Linked DNA regions of Bradyrhizobium sp. AZCC 1610. The protein of the gene in region 2 interacts with the protein of the main gene of each other region in a pairwise test. Links are inferred from orthologs where the notes say so. Each region holds a gene or a part of one and is shown on either strand. Other genes may lie near its edges.

The links.
Region 1: the proteins of secD (region 2) and pheT interact in binary tests that used the Escherichia coli proteins (3 or more experiments, as listed by UniProt). The link is inferred for Bradyrhizobium sp. AZCC 1610 from one-to-one orthologs.

The regions. Positions count from the first base shown.
Region 1 is NZ_JAZHRR010000001.1:7,322,631-7,328,414, reverse strand. The notes cover bases 3-3,073. They hold pheT (phenylalanine--tRNA ligase subunit beta), read left to right. Parts: upstream 3-369; coding sequence 370-2,778; downstream 2,779-3,073. Other genes in these bases: V1279_RS35860 (sulfite exporter TauE/SafE family protein), read left to right, coding at 2,785-3,073; pheS (phenylalanine--tRNA ligase subunit alpha), read left to right, coding at 3-266. Also shown: more of pheS, read left to right, coding at 1-2; more of V1279_RS35860, read left to right, coding at 3,074-3,555; V1279_RS35855 (ATP-binding protein), read right to left, coding at 3,552-4,220; V1279_RS35850 (flavin monoamine oxidase family protein), read right to left, coding at 4,220-5,620.
Region 2 is NZ_JAZHRR010000001.1:3,446,944-3,455,207, forward strand. The notes cover bases 2,809-5,735. They hold secD (protein translocase subunit SecD), read right to left. Parts: upstream 5,110-5,735; coding sequence 3,508-5,109; downstream 2,809-3,507. Other genes in these bases: secF (protein translocase subunit SecF), read right to left, coding at 2,809-3,497; yajC (preprotein translocase subunit YajC), read right to left, coding at 5,163-5,525; V1279_RS17130 (ATP-binding protein), read left to right, coding at 5,719-5,735. In the rest of the region: V1279_RS17100 (serine/threonine protein kinase), read left to right, coding at 1-1,100; V1279_RS17105 (phytoene/squalene synthase family protein), read right to left, coding at 1,250-2,113; V1279_RS17110 (Mth938-like domain-containing protein), read right to left, coding at 2,110-2,493; more of secF, read right to left, coding at 2,496-2,808; more of V1279_RS17130, read left to right, coding at 5,736-6,702; V1279_RS17135 (IS110 family transposase), read left to right, coding at 6,879-7,913. UniProt on the Escherichia coli protein: Part of the Sec protein translocase complex. Interacts with the SecYEG preprotein conducting channel. SecDF uses the proton motive force (PMF) to complete protein translocation after the ATP-dependent function of SecA.

The DNA.
Region 1 (5,784 bases), 3.9 Mb from region 2 along the record:
AGGGCGAGATCCGTTTCGGCGAAGGCGAGGACTGGCTGGAGATTCTCGGCTGCGGCATGGTGCATCCGAACGTGCTGCGCGCCTGCGGCATCGATCCTGATGTCTACCAGGGCTTTGCCTGGGGCATGGGTATCGACCGCATTGCGATGCTGAAATACGGCATGTCAGACCTGCGCCAACTGTTCGACAGCGATGTGCGCTGGCTCTCGCATTACGGCTTCAAGCCGCTCGATGTCCCGACGCTCGCGGGGGGATTGAGCACGTGAGCCTCGCCGAGACTGCCGTCGCGAAGAGAGCCCCCACCCTGACCCGCTTTCGCCGAGGTTTCGGCGGACAAGCGCGGGAGAGCGGACAAGAGAAGCAGAGACCATGAAATTCACGCTCTCCTGGCTGAAGGAACATCTCGATACCGACGAGCCGCTGGAAAAGCTGGCCGACAAGCTCACCATGATCGGGCTCGAGGTCGAGAACATCGAGGACAAGGCAAAGGCGCTGGCGCCGTTTTCCATCGCGCGGGTGATCTCGGCCGAGCAGCATCCGAATGCGGATCGCCTGCGGGTGTGCATGGTCGACACCGGCAACGGGGCTGCGCCGGTGCAGGTGGTCTGCGGGGCGCCGAATGCGCGCGCTGGCCTCGTCAGCGTGTTCTCAGCCCCCGGCACCTTCATCCCCGGCAAGAACATCACGCTCGGCGTCGGCACCATCCGGGGCGTCGAGAGCCGCGGCATGCTGTGCTCGGCGGCCGAACTGCAGATTTCCGAAGACCATGACGGCATCATGGAGCTGCCGGCGGACGCCCCGATCGGCAAGGGCTATGCCGAATGGGCAGGCCTCGGCGATCCCGTGCTCGAAATCAATTTGACGCCGAACCGCCAGGATTGCACCGGCGTGCACGGCATCGCGCGCGACCTTTCCGCTGCCGATATGGGCAAGCTGATCGATCCCGGCATCAAACCGATCAAGGGTGAATTCCCCTGCCCGGTGAAGGTGACGGTGGAAGACGCGACGCTCTGTCCGGGCTTCGCGCTGCGGCTGGTGCGCGGCGTCAAGAACGGCCCGTCGCCGGAGTGGCTGCAGAAGCGGCTGACCTCGATCGGCTTGCGGCCGATCAACGCGCTGGTCGACATCACCAACTTCATGACCTACGACCGCGCCCGGCCCTTGCACGTGTTCGACGCGAAGAAGGTGAACGGCAATCTCACGGTACGGCGCGCGAAGGACGGCGAGAGCCTGCTGGCGCTCGACGGGCGCACCTACACGCTTGATTCCGCGATCTGCGTGATCGCGGACGAGCACGGCGTCGAATCGCTGGCCGGCATCATGGGCGGCGAGACTTCCGGCTGCGACGAGAACACGTCAGACGTGCTGATCGAATCGGCGCTGTGGAACGAGATCAACATCGCGCAGACCGGCCGCAAGCTCGGCATCAATTCGGATGCGCGCTACCGCTTCGAGCGCGGCGTCGATCCGGCCTTCATGGTGCCGGGGCTGGAGCTTGCGACGAAACTGGTGATGGAGCTTTGTGGCGGCACGCCGTCGGAGACCGTGGTGGTCGGCAAGGCCTTCGGCGACGACCGCATCATCGATTTCCCGCTGAGCGAGGTCAAACGCCTGGCGGGAATCGAGGTGCCGCTGGTCGAGATGCGGCGCATCCTCAGCCATCTCGGCTTCATGGTCGCCGGCAGCGGCCCGGTGGTGAAGGTCGCTGTCCCCTCATGGCGCACCGATGTGCACGGCAAGGCCGACATCGTCGAGGAGATCGTGCGCATCGTCGGCGTCGACAAGGTGCCGATGACGCCGTTCGAGCGCGGCGACGACGCCCGCAAGCCGGTCCTGACCACGATCCAGCTCCGCAACCGCCGCGCCAAGCGCGCGCTGGCTGCGCGCGGCATGGTGGAAGCCGTGACCTGGTCGTTCATTTCCAAACCGCATGCCGAACTGTTCGGCGGCGGCCAGGCCGAACTCGCGCTCGCCAACCCGATCGCCGCCGACCTCTCCGACATGCGGCCGAGCCTGTTGCCGGGCCTCGTCGCGGCGGCGCAGGCCAACGCCAACCGCGGCTATCAGGACGTCGCACTGTTCGAGGTCGGGCAGATATTCAAGGGCGACAAGCCCGAGAACCAGTTCGTCGCGGCCTCAGGCGTGCGCCACGGCTTTGCGTCCTCGAACGGCATGGGACGGCACTGGTCCGGGTCCATCCAGACGAATGCGCTCGACGCCAAGGCCGACGCATTCGCCGTGCTCGCGGCCGCCGGCGCACCGATGCAGGCACTGCAGGTCGTGCCGGGCGGCGCGAGCTGGCTGCATCCGGGCCGCTCCGGCACCATCCAGATCGGCCCGCAGAACGTGCTGGGCTATTTCGGCGAGCTGCATCCGCGCACGCTGGAAGCGCTCGGCGCCGACGGCCCCTTGGTGGCGTTCGAAGTCGTCCTCGACCGCATTCCCGACGCCAAGAAGAAGCCGACCCGCGCCAGGCCGCTGCTCGAACTCTCCGCATTCCAGCCGGTGTCGCGCGACTTTGCCTTCATCGTCGATCGCGGCGTGAAGGCCGGCGACATCGTGCGATCGGCGCAGAACGTCGACAAGAAGCTGATATCAGACGTGACGGTGTTCGACGTCTACGAAGGCAAGGGCATCGACCCCGACAAGAAGTCGGTCGCGATTGCCGTGACGATCCAGCCGCACGAGAAGACGCTGACCGATCAGGAGATCGACGCAGTGGCGGCGAAGATCGTGGCCGAGGTGACGAAGAAGACCGGTGGCACGTTGCGGGGATGATGCCGCATGAACCCTGCGGCGCTCATTCCGGCTGAAATCGGCATCAACGCAGCAATCGCGATCTGCGCGGTCGCTTTCGTTTCCGGAACGGCGCGGGGTTTTTCCGGGTTCGGCTCGGCACTAATCTTCATGCCACTCGCCAGTTCGATCGCTGACCCGCGGCTGGTGGCCGCGCTGCTCCTGATCATCGATTTCGTCGCCGCCGCACCGTTGCTGCCGAATGCGTGGCAAAAGGCCGACCGCAGGGCGACCGCCATTATGGTGTTCGGCGCGCTGATCGGCGTCCCGATCGGCACCTATTTCCTCAGCCGCCTCGAACCGGTGACGACGCGCTGGATCATTTCCGCCTTCGTCTTCGCGCTGCTGCTGTTGTTGCTGTCGGGCTGGCGCTACCGCGGCAAGGACCACGCGGCGGTCTCGGTCGGCATCGGCGGACTGTCAGGCTTTTGCAGCGGCCTGGCCCAGACCGGCGGGCCGCCGATCGTCGGCTACTGGCTTGGCCGGCCCATCGCCTCCGTCATTGCGCGCGCCAATATCGTGCTGTTCTTCGGCGCGTCGGATATCTTTTCCGCCATCAGCTACACCGCGACCGGACTGATCACGCTGGACGCGATCAAGTTCGCGCTCGTCGTCGGCCCGGTCTATGGCATCGGCGTCTGGTTCGGCGCCTCGCTATTCGGCAAGGCCAGTGAAACCGTATTCCGCGCGATCTGCTACGCGCTGATCGCCGCGGCGGTCATCTTCGGATTGCCGGCGCTGGATGGCGTGCTGCGCTAACCCATCATCAGATCGCAATACGCATAACCATCGCGCTCGACGCGTTCACCGGTCTTCACCGCAAGCCGCCGCGAAAACATCGGCCCGGCCACCACGCAGGTGTGAAACTCACCGTTCTCGCCGCAGGCGTCGACGCCCTCGGGCAAATCGGCCAACAGCGTCGCATCGAATTTTCGGCCTGCAAATTCCGCTGACAGCCTTTTCAGATCGACAGTGGCGAGATGCGCTTCGAGTCCGCTCGCAATCATCGCCTGCGCCAGCTCTGCCGTCGGCCGCTCCCACAGTGGAAACACCGGCGCGATGCCGGTGCCTGCCAGCTTCTGTTCGCGATAGGCGCGGATATCAGCGAGAAACAAATCGCCGAAGATCATGTGCGTGATGCCGCAGGCCACGGCCTGCGCGACCGCCTCGCCCATCCGCGCCTCATAAATCTCGTTCGGACAGGGATAGGGAATCGGCACGATCCGCTGCGGCAGGCCGGCGGCTTCGCATTGCGCCCGCAGTATTTCCTGCCGCACGCCATGGATCGAGACCCGGCCGAACGTCTCGGTCACCGTGGTCAGCGCGCCGACCACATCGAATTCGCCCGCGCGCATCACCTCATGCAATGCGAAGGCAGAATCCTTGCCGCTCGACCAGGAGATCAGTGCTTTCGGACGCGGCATCAGTCGATCGGGGATGCCGACGTGCGCCGCCGTGTTTTCGCGGGCCGCGGCGGCGGCTCAGGATCCTTCAGCGCACCGATCCTCCGCAACGCCGCCTCGGCGGCACGCTCACCGCTTTCCCAGGCGCCGTCGACCGTGCCCCACAGCGTTTCATGGGTCGCCTCGCCGGCGAGATACATGCAGCCGATCGGATCGGTCAAAACCTTGCGCGACGACTGTCCGCCGGGACCGGCCGCCGACATCGCGCCGAGCGCGAACGGAGCGGCGTTCCAGCGCGTCGCGCTCGATTTCTTCACGGCCGCTGCCGCCTCGCTGCCGAACAGTTTCGTCAACCATTCCACCGCGAACGCCAGCATGGCCTTCTCGCCCTGCGCGGAAAGATCGCGGCCGAACGAGCCGGCGACGTCGACCGTGCAGAGCGACGAGCCGCCCATGTTGGCGAATATCAGCGCCGTCTTGGTCGAATTGCTCTGCTCGATGATGACGTCGTCGCGGGCGAGGCCGAGCGGATTGCCCGGCATCTGCAGCGCGATCCGGTCGTAGCTGCCGAGGCTCAGTTTCGAAGCTGCGTCGAGCATGCGCTTCGGAATATCCGGTGCGAACTTGATATTGCCTGCGGCCAGCACGTTGCTCGACACCGTGATCACGGCAGCGCGCGCGGCGATCTTGCCCGCTGGCGTTTCCACGCTGACGTCGCGGTTGCTCCAGACAATGCGATTGGCCGGCGTCGACAGTGACACCGGCACCTGCTCCCCCAGCTTCGCAATTAGCGTGCCGAGCCCCTCGCGGCAGGCGATCGCGGAGTTGCGATCCTGCGCGCGGGACTTGTCGCCGACGGAGAGGTCTTTCAAGTCCTTGCCCGAGAAGCCGGCGCCCAGCACGAACTCGGCCGTGCCGGCCCAGTCGCCGAGATCCTTCGGCAGCACAGAGGCGCAGGAGACATCGAACCGCCGCGCGGCTTCGTCGATGGCGCGGTTGGCACGCACCAGGGCTGCGAGAAATTCCTCGGTCTCGCCGGCGCGGGCGTTGCGGCGGCCGATGCGGATCTTCTGGCCCGACGGCGCCGTCGTGATCTCGAGGCCCGCGGCGCGCGCCAGCTTGATCATCGGATTGGTCTCGGGATTGTGCATCCAGCGCGCGCCGCGATCGAACGGCACCTCGAAGCTCGAGGTGTCGGTCTGGCAGCGGCCGCCGATCTGGTTTGCCGCATCCACCACGATCACCTTGCGGTTCGCCGCCATGATCCGCCGCGCCGCAGCAATGCCGGCCGCGCCTGCACCGATCACGACGATGTCGGCTTCCCGCGGCAAGGGCGCTGCTGCCGCACGCAGCCCGGAAAAAGCCGGAACAGCCGCCAGGCCTGCGGACGCCGACAGGAAGGTGCGGCGAGTCATTGTCATGTCATGGTTTCCGGGGCCTGAAAGAACCGAGAACAGCTAGCGAACTGTGCCGCATCTCACGTGACGCAGCAACACTCATGGTAAATCAATCATGATTGATCCGTTTGGCGCATGAACTAAATTGAAACGGCTTGCGACCATGATAAGGAAACAAAAAAAGCGGA
Region 2 (8,264 bases):
GCTTGCCCAAGGACGACGCCGCGACCCTGTCGGCGCTATGGACCGAAGGCGTGCTGCTGAAGCGCGACGTGTTCTCGACCGTCGAGCGCGGCCGGTTTCGCGACGATGCCGGCGAGGTCGACGCGGTGCTGCGCCGGCTCGATCAGGTGCCGCTGTGGTCCCATCCGCTCGCCCGCCATCTGTTCGCCCGCGAGCGCCGCGCGCTGGCGCTGGCGCGCGATCTCGACGTCGGCCCGAAACTGCTATGGGCCGGACAGCAGGCACTGGTGCGCGGCTTCATCGACGGCGTCGCGCTGCATCTGGCAAAGCCCCATGGCGACATCGCCTATTTTCGCTCGGCCAAGCTCGCTCTTCGCAAGCTGCACCGCGCCGGCATCTGCCATAACGATCTGGCCAAGGAGCAGAACTGGCTGCGCGGAAGCAACGGCCGCGCCTATGTGACCGATTTTCAACTGGCGGCCTGCTTCAAGACAAGAAGCCGCCTGTTCCGGATCGCGGCCTACGAGGACCTACGCCATCTGCTGAAGCACAAGCGCAGCTATGCGCCACAGGCGCTGACTCCGATGGAGCGCAAGATTCTCGCGCGCAAATCCTTTGTCGCCAGCATCTGGCTCATGACCGGCAAGAAGGTCTACCAGGCCATCACCCGCGGCCTATTCAACTTCACCGATCGCGAAGGCGGCGGCCGCCGGCTGGTCAACGACGCGCCCGTGTTGATGGATTTGATTAGGAAAAACCACGATGTCCGCGACGCCGCGATCGTGGCTTTCGCCGACCGACGCACCGGTGTCGGGCTGTACGCCTTTGTCGAAGCCGACGAGGTGGCACTGGAAAAGCAGCTACGCACCGAACTCGCGGCAGCCAAGGGCGTCAAGCCGCCGGAGCATATCCAGGTGGTGCATGCCCTGCCGCGCGATGCCGCGGGAAAACCGCGCACGGAGATATTGCAGCTTGTCGCGATGAACCAGCTCGACCTGATCGAGCCGCTGATCACGAGCGATATCGACCGCGCGTTCCTGAAAGACATTCTGGAGAGCCGCAAGAATTTGCGGGACCGGTTCAATTTCGAAAGCAGCGAGTTGAATTCGCGATCGAGTTGATCTGCCGTGTCCCGGGCGCGATGCAGCGCCCTTCGCGCTGCTTCGCAGAACCGGGACCCACGCTGCGACAACGATGGACCCCGGACCAGCAGCGCTCCACGCCGCGAGTGCGGCGCGCTGCGCAGCATCCGGGGAACGCCAAGCGCCGCCTACCCGCCAAATTCCTGCGACCGTGACGCCCGCCACAGCGTCCACAAGGTCCGTAACCGCGACGTCGTCTGCGGTACGAAGGGATCGACGTCGGCCCGCGACATACGCTTGAGATCGCGGCGGACCAGCGCCAGCGGAAGGAACACCGGTCGCACCTGCGGCGGCGCATGTGTGAGTAGCTCGAAGGCGGTGCCGAGATGCTTTCGGGCGTCCCCCACCAACTGATCGATCGCGGCGCGCGCCCGCGGCGTCTGCTTGCCCGAAAAGACTTCTTCCATCCCGCTGCCGTGTTGCTGCAGCAGCTGCAGCGGCAGGAATAGCTGGCGCCGCGCGGCATCGAGCGGCAGCGCCGCGATCACCTGCGCCACGCCCTGGGCCAACCCGGCATGGCGCGCGAGATGGTCGATCACCGCCGACGGCTGTACCGCTAGCCGCGCGCCGAGCGAGAACAGCGCCGAGGAGGTGTCGGTGACATAGCCCTCCAGCGCCGCCATCGATGGCATCGGATCGTTGTAGAGATCGAACTGATGCTCCTCGATCAGCCGCGACAGCGGCTCAACCGGCAGGCGGAATTCGGCGATCGTCTGCAACAGTTCGGCTGCGACCGGATTGCCCTCGACGCCGCCATGGCCGGCGCCTTCCAGCACATCGGTCCACCATTGCAGCCGAATTTCGCCTGGCAATGGCTGGCTGACCTGCTCGCGCACGCGGGATATCTCGACATTGAAGGCGTAGACCGACAGCAGCGCGCGGCGCTGGACCGGTGGCAGGAACAGCGTCGACGCATAGCGGGCAAAGTCGTGCGTGCGCACCAGATCGGCGCAGAACGCGGCGGAATCCTTCGACGTCGCCGCCTCGCTCATGGCACCGCGATCAGCGCCGCCGCGACCCGCCGGCGCTCGCCCAGCATGACGTTGTAGGTCCGGATCGCAGGCCCCGTCTGCATCGCATCGAGCACCACGTGCACGGCGCGCAGCGCCTCGCGAAGCCCCCGCGGCGGCATCCAGACTTCAGTGCCGGTGCCGACGATCAGCGTATCGATGGAATTGGCGGCCTTGAATATGCGCGAGAGCGAATATTCATCGATGTCGGCAGGCTTCGTCACCTGCCAGGCCCAGATTGCATCCGGCAGGCACAGCAGCGAGCCGCGATGCGACATGTCGGCGAAGGCGAAGCCGCCCTTGCCGTAGGCTTCGATCGGCGCCGACCTCGGAAGATGCGGGGCGTCCGAGGATGTGGCCATCTTTATTTCTTCGCAGGCTTATCCGGCGCCTCGCGGTGCTCACCGACGCCGAGATAGATCAGGATCGGCGCGGCGATGAAGATCGAAGTGTAGGTGCCAACCAGCAGCGCGCCGAACACCATGACGGCCGTAAAGCTGTGGATCGCGTGACCGCCGAACAACAACAGCGCCAGCAGGGCCAGCGTCACCGTGACGTGGGTGATGATCGAGCGCGACAGCGTCGAATTGATGGATTCGTTGAGGAGCTGCGGCATCGGCATTTTCTTGTAGCGCCGCAACATTTCCCGGATGCGGTCGTAGATCACGACCGTGTCGTTCAGCGAGTAACCGAGAATCGTCAACAGCGCCGCGATACTGGTGAGGTCGAAATCGACCTGGGAAATCGACATGAAGCCGATCGTCAGCACGATATCGTGGACGTTGGCGATCATGGCGCCGAGCGCGAACTGCCATTCGAACCGGAACCAGAGATAGATCAGGATTGAGAAAATCGCGAGCATCATGCCGAGCATGCCGTAAGCCAGCAATTCGCCGGAAACGCGCGGTCCCACCACCTCGACGCGGCGGTATTCGACGGAGTCGCCGAGCGCGCCGCGAACCTTCTGCACGGCCGCCTGCTGCGCGGCGTCGCCGCCGGGCTGTTCGGCCACCCGGATCAGCACGTCCGAGGGACCGCCAAACTGCTGCAACTGGATGTCGCCGAGTCCAAGGGTGCTCAGCGTCGCGCGCATCGCACCGATGTCGACGGGGCCTGACTTGTTCTGCACTTCCAGGAGCGTACCGCCCCTGAAGTCGATGCCGAAATTCAGCCCGTGGGTGAAAAACAGCACGATCGCGAGGATCGAAAGAGCCGCGGAGATTGGGAAGCTGATGCGACGAAAGCGCGTGAAATCGAAATGCGTGACGTCAGGGACGATGCGCAGCGGCGGCAACAGATCGAACACGGCGACCACGGTCAGCACGACGATCAGAACGCCCAGCGCAATGAGAATAGATTGAGTCACAGTGGGGTCCCTAGATCGGCACGGTCTTCGGCCGCTTCCAGCGCACCCAGCCAGCGACGATCAGGCTGGTGAGCGTAAACGCTGTGAAGACCGTGGTGATGATACCGATGCCGAGCGTGACGGCGAAGCCGCGAACCGGGCCGGTGCCGATGTAGAACAGCACCGCTGCGGCAATGAAGGTGGTGATATTGGAGTCCAAGATAGTCGCCAGCGCCCGCCTGAAACCAGCGTCGATCGCCGAAATCGCATTGCGCCCGCCGCGCAGTTCCTCGCGGATGCGCTCATAGATCAGCACGTTGGAGTCGACCGCGATACCAACGGTCAGCACGACGCCGGCGATACCGGGCAGCGTCAGCGTGGCGTTGAGCAGCGACAGGATGCCGAAGATCATCGCGACGTTGATGGCAACCGCGATGTTGGCGAACACGCCGAACAGCCGGTAGGTCAGCAGCATGAACACGATGACCATGATCGAGCCGACGTAAGCCGCGAGTTTGCCCTTTTCGATCGAGTCCTGGCCAAGCCCGGGGCCGACGGTGCGTTCCTCGATCACGGTCAGCGGCGCCGGCAGTGCGCCGGCGCGCATTAGCAGCGCGAGCTCGTTGGCCGCCTGCACCGTGAAGCTGCCGGAAATCTGCCCCTGGCCGCCGGTGATCGGCTCGCGGATCACGGGTGCGGATATCACCTTGTTGTCGAGGACGATGGCAAAGGGTTGCCCGACATTTTCCGACGTCGCCTGCGCGAATTTGCGCGAGCCCGAACTGTTGAACTTGAAGTTCACGATCGGCTCGTTGGTGCGCTGGTCGAAGCCCGGCTGCGCGTCGGTCAGGTCGCCGCCCGACACCAGCACCTGCCGCTTGATGACGTAGGGAACCTTGGGCGATTGCTCGCTCATCAAGACTTCCGAATCCGCCGAGACCCCCCGCCCCGACTGAACCTGATCCGGCGACACCGACGGATCGACCATGCGGAATTCCATCTTGGCGGTCTGGCCAAGGATGCGCTTCAAGTCGGTTGGATCCTGCAATCCCGGCACCTGGACCAGGATACGATCGGTGCCTTGCCGCTGGATCAAGGGCTCGACCGTGCCCAATTCGTTGATACGGCGCTCGACGATCTGGATCGACTGTTCGATCGTTTGCCGGATGCGTTCGGTAATGGCGGCTTGCGGCACCGTGAGACGGAACAGGCCGCCGCCGGCATCGGAGACTTCGAGGCTGCGCTGCCCTGAGGAGCCGAGCAGGCCGCCAAGCGGCTGCGACAGCTCGCGCAGCTTGGTGAGGGCCGCCTGCTGGTCACTCTCCTTGACGCGGACTTCGGCGGCATCGCCGCGGACGGCAAGGCCGGTATAGCCGATCTTGGCATCGCGCAGCACGCGGCGGACCTCGTCGCGCACCTGGTCGAGCTTTTCCTTCTTCACGTAGTTGGAATCGACTTCGAGCAGCAGGTACGAACCGCCCTGCAAATCGAGCCCAAGCACGATGTGGCGCTGCGCCCACACCGGCCAGGTCTTCACCCGCTCCTGGGAAAAGAAGTTCGGAACCGCGAACAGGCAGACGATTAGCGCGGTCAGAATGATCGCCAGCGCCTTCCACCGCGTGAAATACAACATCGAGAGACCTGTCAGATCCAGGAAAATGCGCCGCAGGAAGCGGCGCGGAAAACTCAGCTCGCGGACGTTTCGTCCTTGGCCTCACTCTTTTCCTTGGCCGGCTCGCCCTTGGCGCGGACGCCCGAAATCATCTGCCGCATCTGCCGCACGCGGACGCCGTCCGAAATCTCGAACTCGATCTGGTCGTCGTCGACCACCTTGGTGACCTTGCCGACCAGGCCGCCCGAGGTGACGACCGTGTCGCCGCGGCGGATGTTTTTGACCAGTTCCTGATGATCCTTCACCTTCTTCTGCTGCGGGCGCAGAATCAGGAAATACATGATCACGAAGATCAGCGCGAACGGCAGCAACGACATCAGCATGCTGTTGGCATCGCCGCCGGCCGCAGCCTGGGCGTACGCAGGGGTAATCAGCATTCGAACAATCCTCGTGAGACGGAAAAGAACCGGCCATGCCTGGACATAGGTCCTGGGCGTGTCGCCGGTCCGGGCAAATTCGCGCGGACTATAGCGGCGGCCGGCCCAATTGCAACGTTGGCCGCCCCCTCATTTAGGCCGCTTGCGAGACCTTCCAAGGCCCGTTAAGGCTGCGCGGTCAGGAACTCCGGAAATGTCGAAAAAACCCAAGAAAAAAGCGGCTCAAACAGCCCCCCGCGCCACCCCCAAGGCCGCCTCGCGTGGACACACGAAAACCGCGACAAAACGTCCGGTAAGCGCGCCCAACGACGCCACCGCCGAGCGGATCGCAACCGCGCTGGAAGCCATCGCCGGCCACCTTTCCGCGGCCTCTCCGGCGGCGGGAAACCCTGACTCGTTCGGCTCCGCCGACGCCTTTGTCTGGCATCCGGACGGACGCCTTTCGCCGGTGCCGCGCGTCAGCCGCGTCGACCTCGGCCTGCTCAAGGGCATCGACCGGATGCGCGACATCCTGATCGAGAACACCGAGCGCTTTGCCGACGGGCTGCCCGCGAACAACGCGCTGCTGTGGGGCGCGCGCGGCATGGGCAAGTCGTCGCTGGTGAAGGCCACTCACGCCAATATCAACATCGACCGCAAGCCGGCCGACCGGCTCAAGCTGATCGAGATCCACCGCGAGGACATCGAGAGCCTGCCCGGCTTGATGGATCTGTTACGCAGCTCCGATTTCCGCTTCATCGTGTTTTGCGACGACCTCTCCTTCGACGGCAACGATGCCTCCTACAAATCGCTGAAGGCGGTGCTGGAAGGCGGTATCGAGGGACGTCCTGACAACGTCATCCTCTACGCCACCTCGAACCGGCGGCACCTGCTGGCGCGCGAGATGATCGAGAACGAACGCTCGACGGCGATCAATCCGGGCGAAGCGGTCGAAGAGAAGGTGTCGCTGTCGGACCGTTTTGGTCTCTGGCTCGGCTTCCATCGCTGCAGCCAGGACGAATATCTGGCGATGGTACGCGGCTATTGCGGCCATTTCGGCATCAAGATGGGCGACGAAGAGCTGGAGCGCGAGGCGCTGGAATGGTCGACCACCCGCGGATCCCGCTCGGGCCGCGTCGCCTGGCAGTTCACGCAGGAACTGGCGGGACGGCTGGGCGTGCGGCTTTCGGGGAAGTAGAGCCCGTAGATGGGGTAACGGGCCCGGTCTGCCTTCCAAGCAAGCCGCGCTTGCTACGGCGCTGTTGAGTGCGCGCTTCGCGCGGCTTGCTTGGAAGGTGGGCGGTCGTCCCTCACATGGATGGTGTTACGGAGTCGAGGGTTGGACCTCGCTCCAAGCATCAAGGAGAGACGACCATGGAGCATTATGCAGGAATCGACGTGTCTTTGGAATGCTCAAGCGTGTGTGTGGTTGATGCAAACGGCAAAATTGTCCGCGAGAGCAAGGTGACAAGCGAGCCGGCGGCGCTGATCGGCTGGCTCAGCTCGCTCGGGCTGACCCGGATCGGGCTGGAAGCTGGGCCGCTGTCGCAATGGCTGTACGCGGCGATGAAGCGGGCTGGGCTCGCGGTTGAGCTGTTGGAGACGCGGCACGTGCACGATGCGTTCAAGGCGATGCCAGTGAAGTCGGACCGCAATGACGCACGGGGGATCGCACAACTGATGCGGCTGGGCTGGTTCCGGCCGGTTCACTGCAAGTCGATAAATGCCCAGGAAGTACGTGCCGTGCTGACGGCGCGCAAGCTGGTCCAGAGCAAGCTTCTGGATGTCGAGAACAGTCTGCGCGGGATCCTGCGGGGCTTTGGGCTGAAGGTTGGCAAGACGACGGGAACAGGTTTTGCCGGACGGATCAACGAGTTGGCAAAGGGGCATCCGAACCTGGAAGTGATCGCAGAAGCGCTGCTGCGGGTGCGCAGCGCCCTGCTCAGTGAGTTCAAAGCCTTCGAGAAGCGGGCCGGCAAGATGTCGCGGATGGATGCCAAAGCCAGGTTGTTGATGTCGACGCCTGCGGTGGGACCGGTCATCTCGCTGACCTATGCCGCGGCGATCGATGATCCCGCGCGGTTCACATCCTCCAAGCAGGCGGGGTCGCATTTCGGGCTGACGCCGAAGAAGCACCAGTCCGGCGAGACCGACCGATCGGGGCGGATCAGCAAGATCGGGGACGCCTCCGTGCGCGAGGCGCTCTACCAGGCCGCTCACATCATGCTGACGAAGCCGGTCAGGGGATGTTCGCAGCTCAAGAGCTGGGCGATGCGGATCGCCAAGCGTGCCGGCATGAGCAAGGCCAAGGTCGCGCTGGCCCGCAAGCTCGCCGTGATCATGCATCGCATGCTCAAGGACGGCGCGCCTTTCAATCCGCTCGCCAAGGCTAACGCTGCAACAGCCTAGGAGGAGAAACGACAGGTTTCGGGCGGGCCACGACACCAGCCTTCCCGAAGCGAAGTCCCTTCGCCGGGACGATGGATCAGGTCAGGCCGACATCCGGGTTGTCGACATATCAAACGATATGATCACGCTTTCCGTAGATTGGCCGACCTATCCTCTCACGAACCCCATCAGGCGACGGCCTTGCGCCGATCCCGTACAGAAGCAAGTTCCCGGCGAGCGGACGACGCAAAAGGGATTGACTAATCGAGGCCCGTTACAGAAGCCCGGATGCAGCGCAGCGCAATCCGGGAACAGTTTAGCCACTTGAGAGAACGGCCCCGGATTTCGCTCCATCCGGGCTACGTCTGCGCT